DNA from 3 places in the Ectopseudomonas toyotomiensis genome. Region 2 is predicted to be linked to each of the others. Evidence: riboswitches for the same ligand, from Rfam matches in the RefSeq annotation. Region 2 holds a riboswitch; each other region holds the start of a gene.

Region 1 (5,470 bases), 840 kb from region 2:
CTGATACAGCCGATATCCAGTACCGCGCCCGCCAGCTCACCGAAGACATGGCCGTGGCACTGCAGGCCAAGCTGCTGCTTGAGGCGGGCAACAGCGTGGTCAGCGACGCCTTTATCGCCAGTCGCCTGGAAGGCCGCGGCCGCGTCTACGGCACCCTGCCGCGCGGTGTCGATGTCGAGGCGCTGCTGGCGCGTAGCACGCCGCATCTACTGTGAGGGCTAGCGCGATAGCGGCGTGACAGTGCGCCGGCCATCCAGCCGGCGCCTCAGGGGTCAGTCGTCGCTCTCCAGTACTTCTCGGCCGTTGAGCGCCTGTATCGGGCGGGCGTTCTTCGCATACAGGTGCTGGAACTGCGCCAGTTGCGCATGGGACAGCTCGACCGGTTGTTTGAGTACGCGCCATTGCACGTCCTCACTGCATGGCGGTGTGGTCAGCGAGCCGGCGAAGGCGTAGTAACCCTGTTGCTGCGGCAGTACGGTTTGCGGGGCGAAGCTGCCTGCCAGTTCGACTTTTTCGCCTGCCTTGGGCGGCATGGCATCGAACACGGACTCCAGTGCCTGATTTTTCTCACCTTCCTTGAACAGCACAGCCACTACCGCCAGGCGGCCATCGGCGGCCTGGTGGACGAAATGCGCCACCATCGGGAAACCCTTGCCGGCGATGTGCTCCTCGCTGGGTGTATGGAAATGGAACTGCACCAGGCGATAAGGCTTGCCGTCGATCTCGATGCCGCCAGCATTGGTCAGATTCACCTGGACGGTGTGGCCGTTATTCACCACTTCGGCCGGGCTGGCCTGGTAGTCGAAGGCGAGGCGAGGCAGCGATGCGCGCGTCGCATGGCTGATGTCGATCGGCGATTGCGCATGGCCGAGTGCACAGGTTTCGTAGCCCGGGTCGAGCTCGGCCCAGTGTTCGGGGCCTTCCTTGCCTTTGTAGCTCCAGTGCGGTTGCTGTTCGGCCGCCATGGCGCCGGTTGCGAACAGTGCAGTCAACGCAACGATCAGGGTCTTCTTCATATGCGCTCTCTTACTGGATGATGGATCTACAGCTCGCGTGGCCAGCAGTCGGGGGCGAGTGCGGAAAGATTACGCATGATTTGTAATAAAAAGTTACATCTTCATGGGTTGGGCGTGATGCATTGCGCATTCTCGGTGGCGCCGGCTGTATTCAAGACAGTATCTGTTCAGGTGGAGTGGCTCCTGGCAGATGAGAGCATTTCGGGAGTGTTGCGCTGCCTGTCGCGCTTAGGTGGCAGGCCCGGATCGTTGCCGAGGAGGTGGGCGGTGCCTTGAGCGCGAGTACTGTCTTTTGCCCGAGCTGCGGAGTAAGGTTGCCGCCGATGGTTCCGCTCGCCTTGGCGCGTGTGGATGAAAAGGGAACAGGGTGCGGCGAATCTCGCCAATGCCCTGGCTGCCCCCGCAACTGTAAGCGGCGAACGACGCCCTCATGCCACTGACTTCGGTCGGGAAGGCGGGCGAAGTGCCAAGCCGTGAGCCAGGAGACCTGCCATCGACAACGGGCGTTTCGCCTACCCCCTTATCCGAATCGTCGCGCGGTGGGCGCGGCAAAGGAGCTCGCATGCATATCGAACCTGGTGTCGTCGAAGGCGCCAAAATCCTGCTCAGCTACGCAACGGCCGTCACCGCTTTCGGCCTGACCGCCAAGCTCGCTCTGGGCAGCGTCCGCAACAACGGCGGTGTCGCCGCCCTGGCGCTACGCAGCCTGCTGACCACCGCCCTGGTGTTCTGCTTCTTCGAAGTGTTCCCGCATCATGCGGTGGGCGTTTCCGAGGTGCACCTGATCCTCGGCTCGACCCTGCTGCTGCTATTCGGCGCCGGGGCTGCCGCCATTGGTCTGGCCGCTGGCCTGTTGTTGCAGGGGCTGCTGTTCGCTCAGTTCGACCTGCCGCAGTACGGCATGAACGTCACCACGCTGTTGATCCCGCTGTGGGGTATCAACCTGCTGGCCAAGCGCATCGTCGCGCCGGGCACGGCTTACGTCGATCTTTCCTACAAGCAGGCGCTGGCGCTTTCGACCGCTTATCAGGGCGGCATCGTCGCCTGGGTCGCGTTCTGGGCTTTCTACGGTCATGGCTTCTCCAGCGAGAACCTGGCGGCCGTGGGCAGCTTCGGCCTGGCCTACATGAGCGTGATCCTGGTCGAGCCGCTGATCGACCTGGGGGTGCTGGCCGCTGCCAAGGCGCTGTCGCGTTTCAGCCAGGGGCCGCTGTTCAACGTGCGCCTGCATCAGCCGGCCTGAGCCGGTCGCTCAGCGGCGGCGTTGCCAGATCATCTTGCCGGTATTGCTCTCTGTGACCAGGTACTGGTCGCTGAAGCGGTAGTAGGCGGCGGGTTGATAGTCGGCGGCGCCAGCCAGGCGCACCATCAGCATGCCGCCCTGGCTGCGCCAGTGGCCGCTGTACTGCATCTCGCCTGGGCTGTCGTAGCTCCAGTCGCCTCCGCCACCGACCGAGCGGCTCCACTGGGTGACGCTGCCGTCGGCATTCAACTGCAGGGTCATCAGAGTGTTGAACGAGGCGAAGCTGGCACCGCCGCTATTGATGATCTTCTCGTGTACCCAGGTGCCGACCAGTGTCGGGTCCAAAGTGCCTGACGTAGGTGGCGTCGCAATCGCCGCCTCGCGCTGAAACAGCGCCTGGCGTTCCAAGATCTCCCCGTTTCTTGGGTTACGCGCAGCGATACTGGCGTTGAGCATCGCGTTGGCGTAGGTCGCGTTCATGTTCGCCAGCAGCAGGCCCGATTGCGGGTCGCTGATCTCGGCGCGCAGCAACTTGCCGTCGTAGCGACCTTTGACGACCAGGCGCAGGTGCTGGCCCTCTACGTACTCGCCTTCCACCACGGCGTCGTTCTGGCGCAGGATCAGCTCGCTCGGCTGGCCGTCGAGCGTGGCCCGGTAATGGCCATCGAGTTCACCGGCTTGAACGCTTGAGCATGAGGCCATGGCCAACAGCAGAACGATTGCATGAGGCATGATGGTGACCTCCGACGAATTGATCCAAGCCTAGCCGTTGGCAGCGATAGGCGGGGGATCGCGCTATGTTTTCGTCAACGTATGCAGGCAAGATAGACGCGTACGTTCAGTCAGGAAGATGCACAGTGAAAGCCTGCTCAGATGATTTCATCATTGCTTACACCCCCGAAGAGGCCGTCGACCGCCTCGCCGCCTTGCACCAGGAAGCCACCGGTGCGTTGAGCCAGGCGCTCAAACGCTACCTCAAGGAGCGCATCCGTCCCGATGCCAGCGAGCACTGCCTTTTCCGCTACCCCGAATTGCGCCTGACCTACCTGTGCCAGGGCGAGGTGCCGACCACCGTGCGTGCCTACGCCAAGGTACAGGTGCCAGGCACCTACGCGATCACCGTGACCCAGCCGGCGGCCTTCCGCAAATACCTGCTGGAGCAACTGCGCCCGCTGATGAACGACTTCACCCTGCGCGTCGAGGTCGGCCGCAGCCAGCAGAACATTCCCTATCCCTACGTGGTCGAGGGCGGCGATGAGCTGGCCGGCAGTGGCGTGACCGCCGCCGAGCTGGCGCGGGTATTCCCCAGCACCGATCTGTCCGCCGCCACCGACGGCACCGCCGATGGCCTGTACGACTGGGAGAACATCGACCCGCTGCCGCTGGCACTGTTCGACGCGGCGCGCACCGATTTCTCGCTCAAGCGCATCCAGCACTACACCGGCAGCGACTGGCGCCATGTGCAGCCGTGGATCCTGCTGACCAACTACCACCGCTACGTCGACCAGTTCATCCGCCACGGTCTGGACATGCTGGTGGGCGACTCGCGCTTCACGCGCATGGTGCTGCCAGGCAACGTGGTGATCGAGCGTGGCATGGCCGAAGGCGAGATGCAGGCGATCATCGAGAACGTGGTCTGGCACCGCTACCAGATGCCGGCCTATCACTTGCAGGCAGCGGACGGCCACGGCATCACCCTGGTCAATATCGGCGTCGGCCCGTCCAACGCCAAGAACATCACCGACCACCTGGCCGTGCTGCGTCCGCACTGCTGGCTGATGATCGGCCACTGCGGCGGCCTGCGTCAGTCGCAGACCATCGGTGACTACGTGCTGGCCCACGCCTATATGCGCCGCGACGGCATTCTCGACCGCGTACTGCCGCCGCATATCCCGCTGCCGGCGCTGGCCGAGGTGCAGCAGGCGCTGCAGGAAGCCGCCAAGCTGGTTACCGGCGAAGAGGGCGACGAGCTGAAGAAACGCCTGCGCACCGGCACCGTGCTCACCTACGACGATCGCAACTGGGAACTGCGCTGGGCCCAGGAACGGCCGCTGATCAACCTGTCGCGTGCGGTGGCGGTGGATATGGAAAGCGGCACCATCGCAGCGCAAGGCTACCGTCTGCGGGTGCCCTACGGCACGCTGCTGTGCGTGTCGGACAAACCCTTGCACAGCGAGATCAAGCTGCCCGGCGCAGCCGGCGCTTTCTACGAGCGCGCCGTGACCCAGCATCTGCATATCGGTATCGCGGCGCTGGAGCTGATGCGCAGCCAGCTCAACTCGCTGCACTCGCGCAAGTTGCGCAGCTTCGACGAGCCGCCGTTCCGCTAGAGGCCTGATCTAACGGCGTGGCCTGGCGCACAGTCCGGCCACGCCTGTTCGGCGTTCGTTCACGCTCGGGTTTAAACTCGCGCCCGTCATGGACGAACGAGGCGATACGCATGGAACAGGCACGCTTGCTGCTCACGGCGCTGTGGGAACCCTTCAGCTTTTTCAGTCTTTTCCTCTACACCGGCCTGGCCCTCACGCTGGGTGCTGCGCTCGGCCTGCTGCTGGCCTTCAAGCTGCAGCGCCTGGGCTGTCTGGCGCGTAACAAGCGCTGGCACCACTGGCTGCTCAAACTCTACTTTCTGCTGCTGCCCCTGGCTGGAGGTTTTCTCGGTTTTCAGGGAGGGCTGCTGTACGGCAGCCAGCAGCAGATCAATCGCCATCTCGACAGCTATGCACCGGTGGTGCAGGAACTGGCCGATGGCGTCTGGAGTGACTTCCAGGCGTACGTCGAGGCACAGGGCCAGCAGGGCGCCCTGGCGGTGCGCGATACCAGCGTGCAGGAGGTGCTCAATCAGCTGGCGCTGGACTACCTGCGCAGCGAGCGGCTATTGGAGGCCGGGGCTCGTGCCGAGGCCTCTACCGCCGAGCGCATCGCCTTCGACCTGTTCGACCGCCTGCGTGCCAGCCTGCTGGGTAAGGCGATTGGCGAGATGGCGGTTGAGGAAACCGCGCGCTACAGCGGGCTCAACGAGAAGGTGCTGACGCAGGTGCTGGATGCGCGTATCGAGCAACTGCTACAGGCAGAGTTTCTTCTCGGGCTGCTCAAGAAGCAGATCGGCCATGTATTCAAACCCTTCTATATCGCCCTGCTGATCCAACTCGGCCTGCTGCTGGCCGTAATCGCGGCGGAGTGGGGCCTGTCGCGCTGGTTGCGGCAGATG
Region 2 (5,470 bases):
GCTCAAGCTCTGATTGCGGTACACCAGCGGGGTGCCAAGCACCGAGGCGCAGCCGAGCATGGAGCAGACGCCGGGCACCACCTCCACCTTGTAGCGGTCGGCCAGGCGGTCGTGCAGGTACATGTATGAGCCGTAGAAGAACGGGTCACCCTCGCAGATCACCGCCACGTCCTGGCCCGCGTCCAGCAATTGGGCGATCTGCTGCGCGCAGGTGTCGTAGAAATCGGCGATCACATCCTCGTAACTTAGCGGCGGCGCGAGCTTTTCGGTGGTCACCGGGTAGACCAGCGGCAGCCGCTGTTGGGTGGCGTCCAGATGGGCCTCGATGATGCCGAAGGCATTGCCGCCGTGGCCGGCATTATGTTTGGCCTTGGCCACGAAGTACGCCACCACCGGCGCGCATTTGAGCAGGCGTAGGGCCTTGAGGGTAAGCAGCTCAGGATCGCCGGGGCCGACGCCGAGGCCGAGCAGACGACCGGCCATCATTCCACCTCCGAGGCGAGGGCGTTGACCGCCGCTACCGCCATGGCGCTGCCGCCACGGCGGCCCCGCACGATCACGTAGGGCACGCCACGGCTGTCTGCTGCCAGGGCATCCTTGGATTCCGCCGCGCCGATAAAGCCGACCGGCATGCCGATGATCAGTGCCGGCTTCGGCGCGCCGGCGTCGAGCATCTCCAGCAGGTAGAACAGCGCGGTCGGCGCGTTGCCGATCACCACCACGCTGCCTTCGAGATATTCGCGCCAGTACTCCAGAGCCACCGCCGAGCGGGTGTTGCCGGCTTCGCGGGCCAACTCCGGTACGCCGGAATCGTGCAGGGTGCAGATCACCTCGTTGTTCGCCGGTAGGCGCGGGCGGGTGATGCCCTCGGCGACCATGCGCGCATCGCAGAGAATCGGCGCGCCAGCCAGCAGCGCCGCACGACCGGCCGCGCCGGCACCGGGGGAGAAGCGCAGGTCTTCCACCACGTCGACCATGCCGCAGGCGTGGATTACCCGAACGGCGAGTTTTTCCATATCGGCGGGGATGCCATAGAGGTTGGCCTCGGCGCGAATGGTGGCGAAGGAGCGGCGGTAGATTTCCTGGCCGTCGCGGATGTAATCAAGCATCGGGTGTTCCTGCGGGGTGTTGGCGGGCGAACCAGGCGCCGGCCTCGTCGATGGTCATGGCTGGCGCCAGCAGACGACCGAAACCGGGCGCCTCGGGCATGCGTTGGTAGAGCTGGTAGTGATCGGGCGTACTGGCCAGCAGGGTGTAGGGCTGCACGCGTGCGCTGGCGCAGCTGCGCGGGCAGGCGCTGAGATGCACTTGTGGGCGGACGCCGCTTTCGCGCAGCAGCTCCGCCAGGTGCAGGGCGTGGTGCTTGCTGTCGGCCAGGCCGCGCGCGCAGGCTGCCGAGCCGGTGCAGGCGACCAGGCCAAGCAGCGGCTCGTCGGCGTGAATTAGCAGGCCCAGATCGTTCAGCGCCGTCAGCAGCTCAGCGGCCTTTGCCTCGGGCACGTTGCCCAGCAGCACGCCTTGCCAAGGCGTCAGGCGCAGCTCGCCATCGCCGTGGTGCTCGCTCAGCTCGGCCAACGCCAGCAGTTGTTCGGCGTGCAGGCGGCCGAGTCGGGCGCCGGCTACCACCATTCGCAGGCCATTCTGTGCCTGTGGATAAAGCCCAGCCGGTGTGCGTTTGATCGTCGCGGCAGGCTGCCAACTGGCCGGTGCCGGCCGCAGGGGAAAATCCAGACGCGTCTGCAGGCGTTGCAACAGCTCGCTGGCCGGGTTCTTTGCCAGTAATTGGCGCATGCGTGACTGCTCGGGCGTGGCCAGTTCGAGGAACAGCAGTAGAAGCTGACGCACCAACTCGACTGCCTGGGTCGCCTCGACTCGCGCCAGCGGCGCGTCTACGGGGCAGCCGGCCAGGCCCAGCAGCAGGTGCTGTTCGTCTTCGGCGGCCAGCCACAGGTCATGGGGGTGTTCGCGCACGGCCAGGGCTTCGCCGCCGTCCAGTTGCAGGGCGAACTTGGGTGACAGCGCGTGCAGCGCCGGGGTGTCCTGCAGCAAGTCGAGCAACTGACTGGCCAAAGGGCGCACGTCCATCCGCGCCTGCGGGTCGAGGCCTGCAGCGGGGCTGAGCAGCAGGTTGCGCACGTCGTCGGCGCTGGCCACGCGCGGGCCGAGGCCGGCGCCGAGCAGGGCGTCGACCAGTGTGCTTTCCTGGCCGGGCAGTACGCCACGAATCTGCAGATTGCTGCGGTTGGTCAGCTCCAGCACGCCGCTGGCATGCTGCCGCGCTGCTTCGGCAATCGCTCGCGCCTGGGCACTGCGCAGCACGCCGCCGGGCAGTTTGACCCGGCAGATGCCGCCATCCAGCGCAGGCACGATGCGTAGCAGGCCGGGGCAGGCGGAAGGACGGACGGATGTGGGCAAGCGGTCACCTGTGGATAACGACGCGGCGACCGAACCAGCGAAATCCCATAGGGGACTCCATGGCATCGGTACACCCCGCCCGATGTTGGCACTCGCGACCAGCGTTCGTCGGCAGGTCTCCTGGCTGACAGGTCTTCGTCCGCCGCGCCTTCCCGGTTACCCAGTGGCCGATTGCGTTGGACTCGCTGTTTACAGTTGCGGGGGCAGCCACGGCTTTACCGTGTTCCCTCTTAGGGAATTTCTGAAATGGCCATTTACCGTCACTCCCGCGAAGGCGGGAGCCCAGTTACTACTGAGATTCTGGATTCCCGCCTGCGCGGGAATGACGACTATTTCAGAGTTTCCTTAGGCCCTTTACCGAGTCGCATCGACTCATGGGGCACCGACGAAGGTTGTATTATGCCCGCTTTGCCCGGAACGCGGACAGGCGCTCCGTCGGGCCTGTGCGAGGACATTGGATGAAACCCTGGTTGACCCTGGTCGGCATCGGCGAAGACGGCTACCCCGGCCTGGGCAAGGCCGCGCGCCGTGCTCTGCTGGCGGCCACCCTTATTGTCGGCGCGCCGCGCCAGCTGGCGCTGCTGCCGCCGTGCATCAGCGGCAAGCGGGAAACCTGGCCGAGCCCCTTCGACTTGCAACCGCTGCTGGCGCGGCGTGGCGAGGCCGTGTGTGTGCTGGCCAGTGGCGACCCGATGTTCTACGGCGTCGGCGCCAGCCTGGCGCGGCAGCTGCCGGCCGATGAACTGCAGGTACTGCCGGCGCCATCCTCGGTGTCGCTGGCGGCGGCGCGTCTGGGCTGGCCGCTGCAGGAGATGGAAGTGGTCTCCTTGGTCGGGCGGCCGCTGGCCATGCTCAATGGCAAACTGTTTCCCGGCATGCGCCTGCTGGTGTTGAGCGCCGATGGTGACACCCCCGCGCAGGTCGCCGCAGCTCTGTGCGTACGCGGTTTCGGCGCCAGTCGCCTGACCCTGCTGGAACACCTTGGCGGGCCGGATGAGCGCCGCATCGAAGGCCTGGCCGCGAGCTGGGACTTGCCGCGCGGCGCCGACCTCAACCTGCTGGCGGTGGAGTGCCTGGCGGACGCCGGGACAACGCTGCTGCCGCCCACCTGCGGCCTGTCGGACGAGGCCTACCGCCACGACGGCCAACTGACCAAGCGTGACGTGCGCGCAGTGACCCTGGCGCGGCTGGCGCCGCTGCCTGGCGAGCTGCTGTGGGATGTCGGCGCTGGTTGTGGCTCCATCGGCATCGAGTGGATGCGAGCACACCCGGCCTGCCGCGCCATCGCCATCGAGGCCAACGAGGGCCGTCAGGATCATATCCGCCACAACCGAGATGCCCTCGGTGTACCCGGTCTGCAGCTGGTCGCCGGGCATGCACCCGAGGCGCTGGTCGGATTGCCGGCACCGGATGCGATCTTTATCGGCGGCGGCGTCACCGTGCCCGGTGTGCTGGATGATTGCTGGGCTGCGCTCAAGCCGGGTGGGCGCCTGCTGGCCAATGCCGTTACCCTGCAGAGCGAGGCGGCGCTGGTGGCCTTCCGTGAGCAGCAGGGCGGCGAGCTGCTGCGGCTCACCGTGGCCCAGGCGCAGCCGCTGGGCGGCTTCGACACTTGGCGCGCGGCGCTGCCGATCACCCTGCTGGCGGTGCGCAAACCGTGAGTGCGCGACTCCTGCTGCTCGGTGGCACCACCGAGGCGCTGCGCCTGGCGCGTCGACTGGGACCGGAAACTATCTACAGCCTGGCTGGCCTCGGCCGGGTGCCGGATGACCTGGCCTGCCGCGTGCGCGTCGGCGGCTTTGGCGGTGCCGAAGGCCTGGCAGACTTTATCGACCGCGAAGGCATCGAGCTGCTGCTGGATCTGACCCACCCCTATGCGGCGCAGATCAGCCATAACGCCGCCCGCGCCGCCGAAATGGTAGGCGTGCCCTGCTGGGCCCTGCGTCGCTCCGGCTGGCAACCGGGCCCGGGTGACGACTGGCGCGAGGTGGACGGCTGGGATGAACTGACCCGTGCGCTGGCGCCTTTCGAGCGGCCATTCTTCACCTCCGGGCGCGAGCCGCTGGCGCATTTGCACGAGATTCCCGCGCACCAGCACTGGACGGTGCGCTGCCTGCAGGCCGAGCCGGCACCAACCCGCGCCGAGATCATCGGTGCCCGCGGGCCGTTCTCCCTGGAGGAGGAACGCGCGCTGTTCGCGCGCCTGCGCTGCGACGTGCTGGTAAGCAAGAACAGCGGCAGCGCCTCCACCGAGCCGAAGTTGCAGGTCGCGCGTGAGCTTGGATTGCCGGTTTTGCTGTTGCGTCGCCCGCAGTTGCCGGCGGTAACGCATGAGTTCGCGGAGTTGGACGCTCTCTACGAGGCGCTGTCCCTGTAGGGCGGGTGAAACCCGCCAACGCCGGCCTGGCGGCCTTACGCCTGCGCTGATTCCGTAGGGTGCGCCGCGCGCACCGGGCCTTCTATTACCCGCCGGATTGCCTCCGGACCACGACGCGCTGCTAGACTGCCGGCCCGTTCTGGAGACCGTCATGAGCCAAGCCCCCTACGCCCGCGTTCTGTTTATCGGCCCCGGCCTGGGTCGTGGTGCCTCGGCCGAGCGTCTGCAACAGCGCATCGAAATGCTGCTTGGCGAGGCGCATCTGCATGACAGCGAACAGGACGGCTTCTGGCAGGCCATCGATGAGGCGCCGCGACCACTGCTGGTGGTCGATCTGGAGCCGCGCGCCGATGCCGCGCACCGCGACTGGCTGCGCGAACGTATCGCCGAGCGGAGCGACGGGGCAGGAGTGTTCGTGGTCTGCACGGCGCTGGAGGACACCTGGCTCGATGGCCTCGGCGCGTTGCTCGAAAGCCGCGAGGCACATATTCCCTGCAGCGACGTGCCGCCGGTGCCGGCACATCACGCCTGGTCGCAGATCCCGCCGCATGCGCAGCGCCTGCTGCTGTGCAACGGCCCGCGCTGCACGCGCAAGGGCGCGCTGGGCCTGTGGAAAACCCTGCGCCAGCGGCTCAAGGCCGCCGGCAAGCTTGAGTGCGAGGGCGGTGTGCATATCAC
Region 3 (5,470 bases), 2.1 Mb from region 2:
GCCAATCGAGCAGATCGAGCAGGTCGTGCTGGCCGAGGCTGATGGTCGTGTGCTGGCCGAGCCGCTGATTGCGGCGCTGGATCTGCCGCCTTGGGCCAACAGCGCCATGGACGGTTACGCCCTGCGCCTGGCCGATTGCAATGGCCAGGCGTTGCCGGTCAGCCAGCGCATTCAGGCGGGCACCGCGCCCACACCGCTGGAGCCCGGAACCTGCGCGCGCATCTTCACTGGTGCGCCGCTACCGGAAGGTGCCGACACCGTCGAGATGCAGGAAAACGTTGAGCTGGATGAGGCAGGGCGCGTGCATTTCCGCGAGCCGCTGAACGTCGGGCAGAACGTACGGGCTCAAGGTCAGGAAACCCGCAGCGGCGAATGCGTGCTGCCGGCCGGTACCCGCCTGGGACCAATCGAACTGGGGCTGGCAGCCTCTCTTGGGGCTGCACGGCTGTCGGTGCGTCGGCGCCTGCGCGTTGCTGTGCTGTCCACCGGTGATGAGCTGGTCGAGCCGGGGCAGGCGCTTGGGGCGGGGCAGATCTACAACAGCAATCGGCGTCTGCTGATTGCCTGGTTGCAGCGGCTGGGTTGCAGCGTGGTGGATGCGGGCATATTGCCTGATGACCTGCAGCGCACCCGCGAAGCGCTGGGCGCTCTGGACAAGGTCGATCTGATTCTCTCCACCGGTGGCGTTTCGGTGGGGGAGGCGGATTTTCTCGGCATAGCCCTGCGCGAGGCGGGCGAACTGGCGCTGTGGAAATTGGCGATCAAGCCAGGTAAACCGCTGACCTTCGGCCACTACCAGGGCGTTCCGGTAATAGGTTTGCCAGGCAACCCGGCCTCGACACTGGTCACCTTCGGACTGCTGGCGCGTCCTTACATGCTGCGTCGTCTTGGTGTGCAGCGGGTCGAACCACTGGGCTTCGCGGTGCCGGCAGGTTTTACCTGGGGGAAGCCGGGTATGCGCCGTGAGTACCTGCGCGCGCGTCTGGAGCAAGGGCGCGTGGTGCCCTATGCCAACCAGAGTTCCGGCGTTTTGCGCAGCGCCGCCTGGGCCGAAGGGTTGGCCGAGGTGATGGAGGGCAGCACGCTGACCGAAGGGGATATGCTGCGTTTCATTCCCTTGAGCGAGATTCTCGGCTAGCGCCTGAATCGCCCGGCTGCAGGCATGGTCGGGCGCTTTAGATGGCGCGGCGAAACTACTGGGTCACATTTCTAACGATAGAATTTGCAAATGGGCCTTGTAGAAGGCATAGTCGCCGACTTGTAAATTCAACCGACACGGTCGTGCCCATGCTAAAACGCTTCGCACCCCTCGTGCCTCTTGCACTCACAGTCTTGCTCGCTGCCTGCGCCGGCCACTCGCCGCAACCGCAGACAGGCGATGCTGCGGCCGAGCCAGTTGCTCGCCCGCTCTCTCAGCAGGTTGAACCTGCCGACGATGAAATCACCGCGCTGATCGACGACAAACCCTATGAAATGCCGCAGCTGGCAGACAGCCTGCTCGATCTCGGGCGTTCGCTGATCGGCACTCGCTATCGCTACGGTGGCACCTCGGTGCAATCCGGTTTCGATTGCAGCGGTTTCGTTGGCTACCTGTTCCGCGAGGAAGTCGGCCTGGAACTGCCACGTTCCACGCGTGAGCTGATCAACCTCGATGCGCCGAAGGTGGCGCGCGCCGATCTGGAGCCGGGCGATCTGATCCTGTTCAATGATCGTGGTCGTGGTCGCGTCAGTCACGCCGGCATCTATCTGGGTGATGATCAGTTCATCCACTCCAGCAGCAGCCGCAGCGGTGGTGTGCGCATCGACAGCCTCGACGACAGCTACTGGAACCGCAGTTATCTGCAGGCCAAGCGCGTCCTGGCGTTGGCTCCGGTGGAAGAGCAGGTCGCCGCCAAGCGCCATAACTGATGTATCACGGCGTAACTCCAGGGTTGCGCCGTTCGTCGTGTCTCGGGCAGAGTAGAGCGCATTCAGGCTCAGGATCGCCTCGCTTATGCCCGTCACGACCCGTGTTGCCCTCATCGCTCTCGTTCTGCTGCTGAGTGCCTGCAGCAGTCGCGCTCCTTCTCCCCAGCCCAGTTACACCCCTCCAGCCACTTCGTCGTCTTATCAGGGCGGCGCTGAAGACGTGCTGTTCCGTGCCCTCGGTCTGGTCGGTACGCCGTATCGCTATGGTGGCAATACCCCCGAAGGTGGTTTCGACTGCAGTGGCCTGATCGGCTACGTTTATCGCGATGCTGCCGGTATCAGTCTGCCGCGTTCGACGCGTGAGCTGAGCACCATGCGCACCCCTGATGTCCGTCGCGACGCCCTGAAAAGTGGTGACCTGGTGTTCTTTGCCACCAATGGTGGCCGCGCCGTCAGTCATGCCGGGATCTATGTCGGTGATGGCCGCTTCGTCCATGCCCCCTCCACCGGTGGTACCGTGCGCCTGGACAGCCTCACCAGCGGTTACTGGCAGGGCGTCTATCTCGATGCCAAGCGGGTCATCACCCCAGAGCTCGCGCGTAATCCCTGATTTACTGTCCATGGTCGATCTCATTCGCCTGCCGCCTCAGCCTGAGGTCTGCCAGCTGTGCGCGCGCCCCGTCGCATTGACCCGGCATCACCTGATTCCCAAGGCGCTGCACGACAAGGCTTATGTGCAGAAGCGCTACCCTCGTCATGAACGTATCACCGCCACGCTGTGGGTCTGCCGCGCCTGCCATAACCAGATTCATCGTCTTTTCAGTGAAAAGGAGCTGGCGCTGACCTACAACAGCCGCGAGGCACTACTGAGCGACGAGCGTTTGCGAACGTTCGTCGACTGGTTGGCGAGCAAACCGCCCGGGTTCATGCCCAGGCACTGAGTGGCGTTGACGGGCAGGGCTGCCAGCCTCTACCCTGCGCGCCTTGCTTCAGGTGCCCCGCGTTGCCGTGAATGGCGGCCATGGGGTGAAACAGGGAAGCCGGTTCCAATGCCGGCGCTGCCCCCGCAACGGTAGGTGAGTCAAACGCTGCTCGAAGCCACTGTGCTATGCACGGGAAGGCGCGGCGTCGAACCCATGGTTCGCTCACAAGCCCGGAGACCGGCCTGTCGCAGTTTCACGGCATCGCGGAGGGCGCTGTCCGGCCAACGCTCCGGTTCTACCGGGGGCGTTCGTGTTGTTTCGTCTTCCGCTCGCCTGACCAGCCATTGGCGCCTGGATGAGTGCGTGCGGATCATCGCGATCTTCTTCCTCATTGCCGTTCGTACTGTTCGATGAACAGGCGGCGCGGGTGCCTGACGTGCAGGAGCACAGCATGAGTGAGACCGCCGAGCGCGACGCCCGCCACAAGGCGCGCATGCAACGCAAGAAAGCCCTGATCGACGAAAAGATCGCCCAGGCCCAGGACGAATACGGCCTGCTGCTGGTGCACAGCGGCAATGGCAAGGGCAAGAGCAGCAGCGCCTTCGGCATGGTCGCGCGCGCCCTTGGCCATGGCATCAAGGTCGGCGTGGTGCAGTTCATCAAGGGCGCGGCCAGCACCGGTGAAGAAACCTTCTTCCGCCGTTTTCCCGAGGAAGTCAGCTATCACGTGATGGGCGAAGGCTTCACCTGGGAAACCCAGGATCGCCAACGTGATATCGCCAAGGCGCAGCAAGCCTGGGCGGTGGCACGGCATCTGCTCAGCGATGAGTCGGTCGGCCTGGTGGTGCTGGATGAGCTGAACATCGCCCTCAAGCATGGCTACCTCGAACTGGACACGGTGCTGGCTGATATCGAAGCCCGGCCGCTGTTGCAGCACGTGGTGGTGACGGGGCGCGGTGCGTTGCCTGGGATGATCGAGGCGGCTGACACCGTCACTGAAATGAGCCTGGTCAAGCATGCGTTCAAGTCCGGAGTAAAAGCACAGAAGGGCATCGAATTCTGATGGGCGCACGTCATTGTCCAGCGCTGCTGATCGCTGCGCCGGCGTCCGGCCAGGGTAAGACCACTGTCACCGCTGCGCTGGCACGTCTGCATACGCGCCAGGGTCGGCGGGTGCGGGTGTTCAAGTGCGGCCCGGACTTTCTCGATCCGATGATCCATGCGCGTGCCAGCGGCGCGCCGGTGTACCAGCTCGACCTGGCCATGGTCGGCGAAGCAGAGAGCCGTCGCCTGCTGTGGCAGGCGGCCGGCGAGGCCGATCTGATCCTGATCGAAGGGGTGATGGGCCTGTTCGACGGCAAGCCCTCGGCGGCCGACCTGGCCCGCCACTTCGGCGTGCCGGTGCTGGGCGTGATCGACGGTGCGGCCATGGCGCAGACCTTCGGCGCCCTGGCCCACGGGCTTGCCACCTTCCAGCCGGACTTGCCCTTTGCCGGCGTGCTCGGCAACCGTGTCGCCAGCACGCGGCATGGCGAGATTCTGCGTGATGCGCTGCCAGCGAGCATTCGCTGGTTTGGCGCGTTGCCGCGTAGCGCTGCGGTGGAGCTGCCCAGCCGCCATCTGGGGCTGGTGCAGGCCGGTGAGTTGGCCGATCTGGACGCACGTCTGGACGCCGCGGCCGATGCGCTGGCGGCCAGTGCCAACGTCGACCTGCCGCCTGCGGTGAGCTTCGCTGCGCCGCAGGTCGATGAACTGGCGCCGCTGTTGGCTGGCGTACGTATCGGCGTGGCGCGCGATGCGGCGTTCGCCTTCCTTTATCAGGCCAATCTCGATCTGCTGCAGGCACTGGGCGCCGAGTTGCATTACTTCTCGCCGCTCACTGATCGCGAGCTGCCAAAGGTGGACAGCCTCTATCTGCCTGGCGGATATCCGGAGCTGTACCTTGCCGAGCTGGAAGGTAACCAGCTGATGGCCGCGGCGATTCGTGCTCATTATCAGGCCGGCAAGCCCTTGCTCGCCGAATGTGGCGGCATGCTCTATCTGCTCGATGAACTGCGCGACAAGCAAGGTGCCAGCGGGCGCATGCTCGGCCTGCTGGCGGGCAGCGCGGCCTTGCAGCCACGGCTGACCGCCCTGGCCTTGCAGCAGGTGACGCTGCCCGAAGGCGAGCTACGTGGCCACAGTTACCACCACTCGCGGCTGGAAAGCCCCTTGCAGCCTCTGGCGTTCGGCCGCTGCCCGAACGGCAAGCCGGTGGCTGAGGCGGTTTATCGCCTGGGGCGACTCACGGCCAGCTATATCCACTTCTACCTACCGTCAAACCCGGAGGCGGCCGCTGCGCTGTTACGCCCATGAGCGAGCATGCCTTCAGCCATCAGGAGCGCGCGGCGGTGTATCGCGCCATCGCCGAGCGCCGCGATATGCGTCATTTCAGCGGCGGCGAGGTGCCAGCCGAGGTCCTGGCTCGGCTGCTCGAAGCCGCCCACCACGCGCCGAGCGTTGGCCTGATGCAGCCTTGGCGCTTTGTGCGCGTCAGTGACCGGCAACTGCGTGAGTCCATTCATGAGCTGGTGGAGGCCGAGCGGGTGCACACTGCCGAGGCCCTCGGCGAGCGCAGTGACGAGTTCATGCGGCTGAAG

What was found. Region 2 has a riboswitch for cobalamin ahead of cobG (precorrin-3B synthase). Riboswitches for the same ligand answer to the same signal wherever they lie in the genome.
Region 1: linked by a shared signal. The riboswitch ahead of JWV26_RS05870 (energy-coupling factor ABC transporter permease) and the one ahead of cobG (precorrin-3B synthase) in region 2 are both predicted to bind cobalamin.
Region 3: linked by a shared signal. The riboswitch ahead of cobO (cob(I)yrinic acid a,c-diamide adenosyltransferase) and the one ahead of cobG (precorrin-3B synthase) in region 2 are both predicted to bind cobalamin.

Annotation. Positions count from the first base shown of each region.
Region 1 is NZ_CP070505.1:1,280,708-1,286,177, reverse strand. Features, by position in the region: gene JWV26_RS05880 (acyl-CoA dehydrogenase family protein) at 1-215, shown strand, start outside; gene JWV26_RS05875 (carbonic anhydrase) at 273-1,016, opposite strand; cobalamin riboswitch at 1,324-1,525, shown strand; gene JWV26_RS05870 (energy-coupling factor ABC transporter permease) at 1,579-2,259, shown strand; gene JWV26_RS05865 (hypothetical protein) at 2,269-2,991, opposite strand; gene amn (AMP nucleosidase) at 3,117-4,589, shown strand; gene JWV26_RS05855 (hypothetical protein) at 4,700-5,470, shown strand, end outside.
Region 2 is NZ_CP070505.1:2,119,526-2,124,995, reverse strand. Features, by position in the region: gene JWV26_RS09780 (precorrin-2 C(20)-methyltransferase) at 1-486, opposite strand, end outside; gene JWV26_RS09775 (precorrin-8X methylmutase) at 483-1,109, opposite strand; gene cobG (precorrin-3B synthase) at 1,102-2,415, opposite strand; cobalamin riboswitch at 2,509-2,692, opposite strand; gene cbiE (precorrin-6y C5,15-methyltransferase (decarboxylating) subunit CbiE) at 2,874-4,076, shown strand; gene JWV26_RS09760 (cobalt-precorrin-6A reductase) at 4,073-4,792, shown strand; gene JWV26_RS09755 ((2Fe-2S) ferredoxin domain-containing protein) at 4,944-5,470, shown strand, end outside.
Region 3 is NZ_CP070505.1:4,207,118-4,212,587, forward strand. Features, by position in the region: gene JWV26_RS19565 (molybdopterin molybdotransferase MoeA) at 1-1,138, shown strand, start outside; gene JWV26_RS19570 (C40 family peptidase) at 1,288-1,908, shown strand; gene JWV26_RS19575 (C40 family peptidase) at 1,994-2,518, shown strand; gene JWV26_RS19580 (hypothetical protein) at 2,529-2,849, shown strand; cobalamin riboswitch at 2,883-3,091, shown strand; gene cobO (cob(I)yrinic acid a,c-diamide adenosyltransferase) at 3,283-3,894, shown strand; gene JWV26_RS19590 (cobyrinic acid a,c-diamide synthase CobB) at 3,894-5,186, shown strand; gene bluB (5,6-dimethylbenzimidazole synthase) at 5,183-5,470, shown strand, end outside.